Regions from separate parts of the Serratia surfactantfaciens genome, predicted to be linked through region 1. Evidence: predicted binding sites of a transcription regulator. Region 1 holds the regulator's gene; the other holds the start of a gene.
The links. The regulator PhoB, encoded in region 1, activates phosphate uptake and scavenging genes when phosphate is short. The targets are predictions, from matches to a motif close to CTGTCATAAAACTGNCNNAT.
Positions count from the first base shown of each region.

Region 2: phoA (alkaline phosphatase) is a predicted target of PhoB. The motif match lies at 2,847-2,866, and genes of this name have one in related genera.

Region 1 is NZ_CP016948.1:356,892-361,312, reverse strand. Features, by position in the region: gene ATE40_RS01695 (PstS family phosphate ABC transporter substrate-binding protein) at 47-1,009, opposite strand; gene phoR (phosphate regulon sensor histidine kinase PhoR) at 1,024-2,340, opposite strand; gene phoB (phosphate response regulator transcription factor PhoB) at 2,365-3,054, opposite strand; gene sbcD (exonuclease subunit SbcD) at 3,270-4,421, shown strand, end outside.
Region 2 is NZ_CP016948.1:900,888-905,308, forward strand. Features, by position in the region: gene ATE40_RS04340 (malate:quinone oxidoreductase) at 1-885, opposite strand, end outside; gene phoA (alkaline phosphatase) at 1,347-2,774, opposite strand; gene ATE40_RS04350 (glutathione S-transferase N-terminal domain-containing protein) at 2,905-3,612, opposite strand; gene ATE40_RS04355 (ArsR/SmtB family transcription factor) at 3,687-4,370, opposite strand.

The sequences.
Region 1 (4,421 bases):
CCATTTCGGCGTGAGAAAAGGCGAAAATTACGTCGCTTTTTGTCGCTTATTGCATCATGGCCGGCGCAAGCGGCTGCAGCCCGAGCGCCTGGCGGGTCTTCTGCAGAGCGGCCGGCGGCAGAGGCAGATAGCCGTCGTGGTTGACCAGGCTCTGTCCTGCGGTCGACAGCACGCGATCGAGGAACGCCGCGGTCAGCGGCTCCAGCGGTTGATTGGGGGCTTTGTTGATATAGATATACAGGTAGCGCGACAGCGGGTAGCGATCGTTGCGCACGTTGGCGGCGGTAGGCGCGACATAGTCCTCCCCCGACTCCGCCAACGGCAGCAGCCGCACGCCGCTGGCGCGAAAACCGATGCTGGCGTAGCCGATGCCGTTGAGCGAACCGGCCACCGCCTGCACCACCGAGGCCGAACCGGGCAACTCATTGACGCGCGGCATAAAATCGCCGCCGCACAGCGCGCGCAGTTTGAAATAGCCGTAGGTGCCGGAAGCCGAGTTGCGGCCAAAGCGTTGCAGCGAGCGCGTCGCCCAGTCGCCGCTCAGCCCCAGTTCGCCCCAGCGCGTCAGCGGCTGGCTTTCACCGCAGCGCCGGGTGGCGGAGAAAATACGATCGAGTTGCTGCAAATTGAGGCCGCGCAGCGGATTGTCCTGATGCACCAACACCACCAGCGCATCCACCGCCACCGGCACCGCCAGCGGCGCATAGCCGTAACGATGTTCGAACGCCGAAACCTCGGCCGCCTTCATCGGCCGGCTCATCGGGCCCAGCTGCGCGGCGCCCGCCGCCAACGCGGTCGGCGCGGTCGACGAACCGGCGGCCTGGATCTGCAGATTAACGTTGGGGTAATGCTGGCTGAAGTCCTGCGCCCACAGCGCCATCAGGTTCGCCAGGGTGTCGGAGCCGACGCTGGACAGATTGCCCGCCAGCATGCCGTCGGGCTGCGCCAGCGCGCCACGTCCGGCCAGCAGCGCCAGGCAAAGCAACAGCCCTCGGGTAATTCGGGTCATACCGGTGTCTCGCGTTAATTTTTCACCGCATTCTCTGATAAAGCGGCCGGAACAATCAACCGGTTGGGTAAGGTAAAGATAAAGCGGGTGCCGATCCCCGGTTCGCTGAGGATCTCCAGCCGCGCGTCGTGATGGCTGAGCGCGTGTTTGACGATCGCCAGCCCCAGCCCACTGCCGCCGGTCTGGCGCGAACGGGCCTTGTCGACGCGATAAAAACGCTCGGTCAGGCGCGGAAGGTGCTCGGCGGCGATGCCCGGCCCGTTGTCGCTGACCTGGAACTGCGCGCCATGCGCCGTCTGCTGCCAGCTGACTTCGATATGGGTGCCCTTCGGCGTGTGATTGACCGCGTTGTACACCAGGTTAGACACCGCGCTGCGCAACTGGTCTTCATTGCCGAACACTTTGAGCTGTTCGTTCACCCGGAAAGCGATCTCGTGATTGCCGCCGCTCAGCGATTGCGCCTCGCGCTGCAACACCCGCAGCATCAGCGGAATATCCACCCGTTCGTTCATGTCGACATTGGGCGCCGCCTCGATGCGCGACAGCGTCAGCAACTGCTTGACCAGCCCGTCCATCCGGCGGGTCTGCTCTTGCATGGTGCTCAGCGCCTTGCTGCGCAGCGAGCCGTCCTGCTCTTCGTCGCCCATCATTTCCAGGTAGCCCTGCAGCACCGTCAACGGCGTGCGCAGCTCATGGCTGACGTTGGCGAAGAAGTTGCGCCGCGCCCCTTCCAGCTGGCGCATCTGGGTGACGTCGCGCGCCACCATCAGCAGTTGCCCTTCGGAATAGGGCATCACGCGGAATTCGACGTAATGTTCGTTGTTCAACTGCAGCGTCAGCGGGCGCGAAAACTCCTGCTGTTGCAAATAGTGGCTGAACTCCGGATAACGCAGCAGGTTGAGGATGTGCTGGCCGTTGTCTTCCGGCCAGCGGAAGCCGAGCAGATGCTGCGCCAGACCGTTGCACCAGAAGATATTGCCTTCGACGGTGGTCATCACCACCGCGTCAGGCAGCGATTCGGCCCCGCTGCGAAAGCGCTTGATAAGCAGCGCCAGCTCGCGGCGGCGGCGGCGGTTGCGCTGCTGCATCTGATACAGGCCATAGAACAGCGGCTCCCAGCTCCAGCGGCCGGGCGGCGGCGTCATGCTGCGGTCGATCCACAGCCAATGGGAGAGTTTGAGCTGGTTGTAGAAATTCCACACCAGCGCAGCCAGCGCAGAGGCCAGCAGGAACCAGGGCAGATAACCGAAAATCAGCCCCAGCAGTAAGGCGGGCAGACAAAAAAGAGCCAGCTCCAGAGCCAGCCTCTTCCACGACAGACGTTCTAACACGGCATATTCTCCAGCGCGGCGCGATCAGTAGCGCGTTGAGAACCGGTAGCCGGTGCCCCGAACGGTTTGAACCATTTTATCATGCCCACTGGTTTCTAACGCCTTGCGGAGCCGACGGATATGCACGTCAACGGTACGGTCTTCCACATAAACGTTAGTGCCCCAGACGTGATTAAGCAACTGCTCGCGGCTATAAACCCGCTCCGGGTGGGTCATAAAGAAGTGCAGCAGCTTGAACTCGGTCGGCCCCATGTCCAGCGCCTGATCGTTCGCCATCACGCGGTGAGAGGACGGATCCAGGCTCAGCCCTTGCATTTCAATCACTTCTTCCACCGCCATCGGTGAAATACGGCGCATGACCGCTTTGATGCGCGCCACCAGCTCCTTGGGCGAGAACGGCTTGGTGATGTAATCATCCGCCCCCACTTCCAGGCCGCGCACCCGGTCTTCCTCTTCGCCGCGCGCGGTCAACATCATCACCGGGATATCGCGGGTCAGCGCTTCGCGCTTCATATGCTTGATAAACTGAATGCCGGAACCGCCGGGCAGCATCCAATCGAGCAACACCAAATCAGGGAACGGCTCAGACAGGCGCGTCACGGCGCTGTCATAATCCTCGGCTTCCAACGGTTGGTAACCATTCTGTTCCAACACAAAGCACACCATCTCACGGATCGGCGCTTCGTCTTCCACCACCAGTATGCGTCTTGCCATCGTCAATCCTGCCAATGTGTTAGCGACTTTGCGGGCGCCATTATGCGTCAGTTTTGTGACACTTTTATGAAAAAAAGCGGCTGTTATAGGCAGTAAGCATAGCGATTATTTCCCGCAGTAAAGAAAAATCATTCCGCTGCCCTCGCCATTGCGCCGGGACAGCCGGCGCCGCGGCCTTTATAATCATCGCCATTACCTTTGCACCCGGGAGTGTCATGCGCCTGATCCACACCTCTGACTGGCACCTTGGCCAGTACTTTTTCACCAAAAGCCGCGCCGCCGAGCACCAGGCTTTTCTGAACTGGCTGATCGAACAGGTAGAGCAGCAGCAGGTGGATGCGCTGATCGTCGCCGGGGATCTGTTCGATACCGGCTCGCCGCCCAGCTACGCCCGCGAACTGTACAACCGCTTTGTGGTGGAACTGCAGCGCACCGGCTGCCAACTGGTGGTGCTGGGCGGCAACCACGATTCGGTGGCGACGCTGAACGAATCGCGTGAACTGCTCTCCTGCCTGAACACCACGGTGATCGCGAGCGCGCAAGGCGCCCCCGAACAGCAGATCCTGGTGCTGAACCGGCGCGACGGCCAGCCGGGCGCGGTGCTGTGCGCCATCCCGTTCTTGCGGCCACGCGATCTGCTCACCAGCCGCGCCGGCGAATCCGGCGCGCAGAAACAGCAGGCGTTACAGGAAGCCATCGCCGAACATTACCAAACGCTGTATCAGGCGGCCTGCGAGCGCCGCGACCAATTGGGCCTGCCGCTGCCGATCGTCGCCACCGGCCACCTGACCACCGTCGGCGTCACCACCTCCGACTCGGTGCGCGACATCTATATCGGCACCCTCGACGCCTTTCCGGCGCAGGCCTTTCCTCCCGCCGACTATATCGCGTTGGGCCACATCCACCGCGCGCAGAACGTCGCCAAATCGGAGCACATTCGCTATAGCGGCTCGCCGATCCCGCTCAGCTTCGATGAACTGGGCAAAGCCAAAAGCGTCTTTATGGTCGATTTCGCCGACGGCGCTTTGCAGCAAGTGGAAGCGTTAACGATCCCGCAGTTTCAGCCCATGCAGCTGATCAAAGGCGATCTGGCCGAGATCGAACGGCAGCTGCGGCAGTTTGCCGATTATGACGGTGAGCTGCCGGTGTGGCTGGATATCGAAGTGGCGACGCAGGACTACCTCAGCGACATCCAGCGCCGCATTCAGCTGCTGGCGGACGAGTTGCCGGTGGAAGTGCTGCTGCTGCGGCGCAGCAAAGAACAGCGCCGCCAGGCGATCGCACAGCAGGATAAGGAAACGCTCAACGAACTGAGCGTCAATGAAGTGTTCGAGCGGCGCCTGGCGCAGGAGACTGAGCTGCCCGAA
Region 2 (4,421 bases), 540 kb from region 1:
CAGGAACTGGCCGCCGACCGGGAAACCGCCGTAGCCGTCGGCTTCAGGGATGCCGGATTTCTGCAGCAGGGTCAGGGATGCGCCGCCTGCGCCGATGAACACGAACTTGGCGTTAACGGTGGTTTCTTTACCGTCGCGGTTCAGATCGGCAACGGTCACGCTCCAGGTCTGGTCGGCGTTGCGCTTGATGTCGCGCACTTCGTGGCTCAGGTTCAGCTTGAACTTGTCGCTGGTGCTCAGCGCGTCAACCAGCTGGTGGGTGATCACGCCGAAGTTGACGTCGGTACCCAGCGGCATGCGGGTGGCGGCGATTTTCTGCGCCGGATCGCGGCCGTTCATCACCAGCGGTGCCCACTGCTTGATTTGCGCAGGATCTTCGGAGTATTCCATGCCGCGGAACAGGGTGCTGTGCTGCAGCGCCGCGTAGCGTTTACGCAGGAAGTTGACGTTGTCGTCGCCCCACACGAAGCTCATGTGCGGCACGCTGTTAATGAAGGATTTCGGATCTTTCAGGACATCGTTTTTCACCTGATAAGACCAGAACTGACGGGAGATTTCGAAAGACTCGTTGACCTTCACCGCCTTGCTGATGTCGATGGTGCCATCGGCTTTTTCCGGCGTGTAGTTCATTTCGCTGAAGGCGGAGTGGCCGGTACCGGCGTTGTTCCAGCCGTTGGAGCTCTCTTCCGCCACGCCGTTCATGCGCTCGTACATGTCGATGGTCCAGGTCGGCTCCAGCTCATGCAGATAGGTACCCAAGGTGGCGCTCATGATGCCGCCGCCGATCAACACCACGTCGACGGTTTTATTCTTCTCTTCAGCCGCCGCCTGCTGCGTGACGCTAAACAGGCTGAGACTGAAAATCAGGACGAGTAATTTTCTCATTGAATTAAATCTCTTGTGTGTAAATTCTACTCATTGCAGGTGAAAGAATTTAGCGGGAGTTACCCTGGAAAATAATGAAGCCGACCGCCCGGCGTGAGCCGATAGGCAGCGATAATGCCTTTTTGTTAATAGGGTTTTTAACGAAAAGTGAACTATTGCAGGCCGTCCGGATGCAAATTGATCGGTTCACGTTACTGGCGGGGTATTATTGTTTGCGAGAATGTTAAAAACTACTTTTGTAACTAAAAAAAATGAATATAAGCAAAAAACGGCCGGTTGTTGTCGCAGGAATAAACAGAGAGGGGGGAAGGGCTATATAACCGCGTTATTTCCAAGGGTTAATTGTCGCGTAATTAGACGTTATTTCGTTATCACACAATAATTGCGGTTAAATTGCAAATACGCATCGGTAACCAATAATAAATGGCCGCCATTGCGGGCGGCCAGGATTCACAAGGCGATTACTTGATGCCCATCGCATCGCGCATGGTGAAGAACAGATCGGTCTGATCGGTCAGGCCCACCACGTTGGCGGCGTGCGGGCCATAGGCCGCAACGCGCAGCTGGGTGCCGGTGTGCCCCTGCGACTCCTCTTCCGAGTTGCCGTAACTCAGGGTCATCGGCGCGCCGTCTTTGGTGGTCAGCGTCTGGGTCAGGCCCGGCGCTTTGGCGTCGGCGGCGACGATCTGGCTGGAATGCGCGTGATCGGCGGTGACGATCACCAGCGTGTTGCCGTCGGCGCGGGCGAAGGCCAGCGCTTTTTGCACCGCTTCGTCCAAATCGACGGTTTCGCCAATCTGCCCGCATGGGTTGGCGGCGTGATCCTGCTTATCGATCGACGCGCCCTCTACCTGCAGGAAGAAGCCGTTCGGGTTGTCTTTCAGCAGCGCGATCGCTTTTTCGGTCATCGCCGCCAGCGTTGGCGTGGCGGCGGTGCGCGCCGGGTTGTTTTCGCAGGTTACCGCCGGTTTGTCGAGGTTGCCGTGGTAGCTGGCTTTCGGCCCCAGCCAGCGCACCGGCATGTTGCCGTCGGCGAACAGGCCCAGCAGCGGTTTTTGCTGGTTGGCCAGGGTGACGGCCTGCAGTTCATCCGCGTTGCTGACCCACTGATAGCCCTGCGCCGCCGCCTGGTCTTTCAGCGATTTCCCCTGCCATTCGCCGCTTTTTGCCAGCTGGTTGAAGGATTTCGCGCCGCCTCCCAGCGTGACGTCGGCGCGGGTTTTCAGCAACTGTTCGGTGATGGAGCCGCGGCCGCCGTTTTCCAGCGCGTTAGCGGCGCATTTCTCGCTGGTTTCCTCCGGGCCATAGCATTTGCGCGAGGTGACGTGCGACACCAGCGCCGCCGGCGTGGCGTCCTGCAGTTCGGCGGTGGAGACGTTGCCGGTGGCCTTGCCGGCCGCCTTGGCGATCTCCAGCAGCGTCGGCTGGTCTTTGCCGTTCACGTCCACGCCGAGCGCGCCGTTATAGGTTTTCACCCCGGTGGCCCAGGCGGTGGCCGAGGCGGCGGAGTCGGTCACGTAATCCGGCTTGTGGGTTTTCTTGTCCAGCGAGTAATGCGTGTATTGCCCGGTCAGCGGCAGGGCGTCGATGCCCTTGAAGTAACCGCCCGCGCCCTCAGCGTAGTTGCGCGCGGCGGTGATCTCGGAATCCCCCATGCCGTCGCCGATCAGCAGGATCACGTTTTTCGCTGGTTTGTCCGACAGCGACGCCTTCAGCGCGGCGGTCTGATCGCCGGCCAGACGACGGGCGCCACCCGGTTCGACGAGGTTGCCGCGCGCGGCGCGCTCGGTCAGGCCATCGGCATTGGCCGAGGTTTCTGCCGCGAGGGCGGAGGAACAGAGCAGGGCGGACAGCACGGCGCCGGCGATCAGGGATACAGCAGGTTGCATGGGGTAAGCTCCTTGTCGTAATACAACAATGTAAATAACATCAAATTGTTACGTAAGGAGAGTAGAGCAGAGGGATGACAATTTTATGACAGCGAAAATGGGACGACCCGACGGTCATCCCGTTTGGCATTCAGGCTGCGCGCGCCGGGATCGCGAGCCCGCGCTGCACTGCCGGCCGAGCCAGACCACGCTCCAGCCACTGTGCGACGCGCGGGAAGCTGTCGAACTCCACCAGCTCGCGCGCCTCATAGAAGCCGATCAGATTGCGCACCCAGCCCAGCAGCGAGATATCGGCGATGCTGTAGTCCGCCCCCATGATCCAGTCGCGGCCTTCAAGGCGCGTTTCCAACACGCCGAGCAGGCGTTTCGATTCATTTTTGTAACGCTCCAGTGGCCGCTTGTCTTCATATTCGCGCCCGGCGAATTTGTGGAAGAAACCGAGCTGGCCGAACATCGGGCCGACCGCCGCCATCTGGAAGAACACCCACTGAATGGTTTCATAACGCTGCGCCGGATCCTGCGGCAGAAAGCGGCCGCTCTTTTCCGCCAGGTAGAGCAGAATAGCGCCGGATTCGAATAGCGGCAGCGGCCGGCCATCGGGGCCGTCGGGATCGATGATCGCCGGGATCTTGCCGTTCGGGTTCAGCGCCAGGAATTCCGGCGTCCAGGTTTCGTTGTTGCCGATATCGATCAGGTGCGCTTCATAGGGCAGGCCGATCTCTTCGAGCATGATAGACACTTTGACGCCGTTCGGCGTCGGCAGAGAGTAGAGCTGCAGCCGTTCCGGGTGCTGAGCCGGCCAGCGTTTGACGATCGGGAATTGGGTGGGATCGAGCATGGAAACTCCTCGGGTTGGCGGGATCGTTTAAGCGTACCCCTTGAGTATTGCAGTAAAACTACCCCGACGCAGAGCTACAGCGTGAGTTCAAAATGTGCGGCCAGCGCTTTTTTACCGGCGTCGGTCAGCTGCAGCTCGCGGCTGTCGAGTTGGCGCAGCATCCAACCGCGTTTGATAAAGGCGTTTAGCAGCGCAGCGCCAAGCGCGCCGCCGAGGTGGGCACGGCGTTCGCTCCAGTCCAGGCAACCGCAGGCGAAACGGCGGCGGGTGGGGGCAGGGGAACAATCGACGCCCAGCCGCGCCAGCGCGACCTGACCGGCGTCGCTTAAGCGGTAGTCTTCCTCGCCACTCAACCAGTTCAGCGCATGCAGCCGATCGTGCAGCTTCACCGCTACCTCGCCCGCCATATGGTCGTAGCAGGTGCGGGCATATTGCAGCGAGGTCGGCGTGCTGCTCTTCACCGACGGGCGCGGCACGCCCGTCAGTGCCATCAGGCCTTCCAGCGCGGCGGCCACCGGTTGCCCGGCCAGCCGAAAATAGCGGTAACGCCCCTGTTTGAGGCAGGCGATCAGCCGCTGTTCCAGCAGTTTCGCCAGATGCGCGCTGGCGGTGGAAGGAGCAACCTCGACCGCCGCGCTGAGCTCGGTGGCGGTGTAGGCGCGCCCGTCCATCAACAGGCACAGCATGCGCGCCCGGGTGCGGTCGGCGATGGCGGCGCTGAGTGCCGCTAAACGATCTTCTATCTCGATGTTATGCATACTTCGAGGTTAGACGAAGTATGACGGCGCGTCCATCGTTAGCCTGTGGTT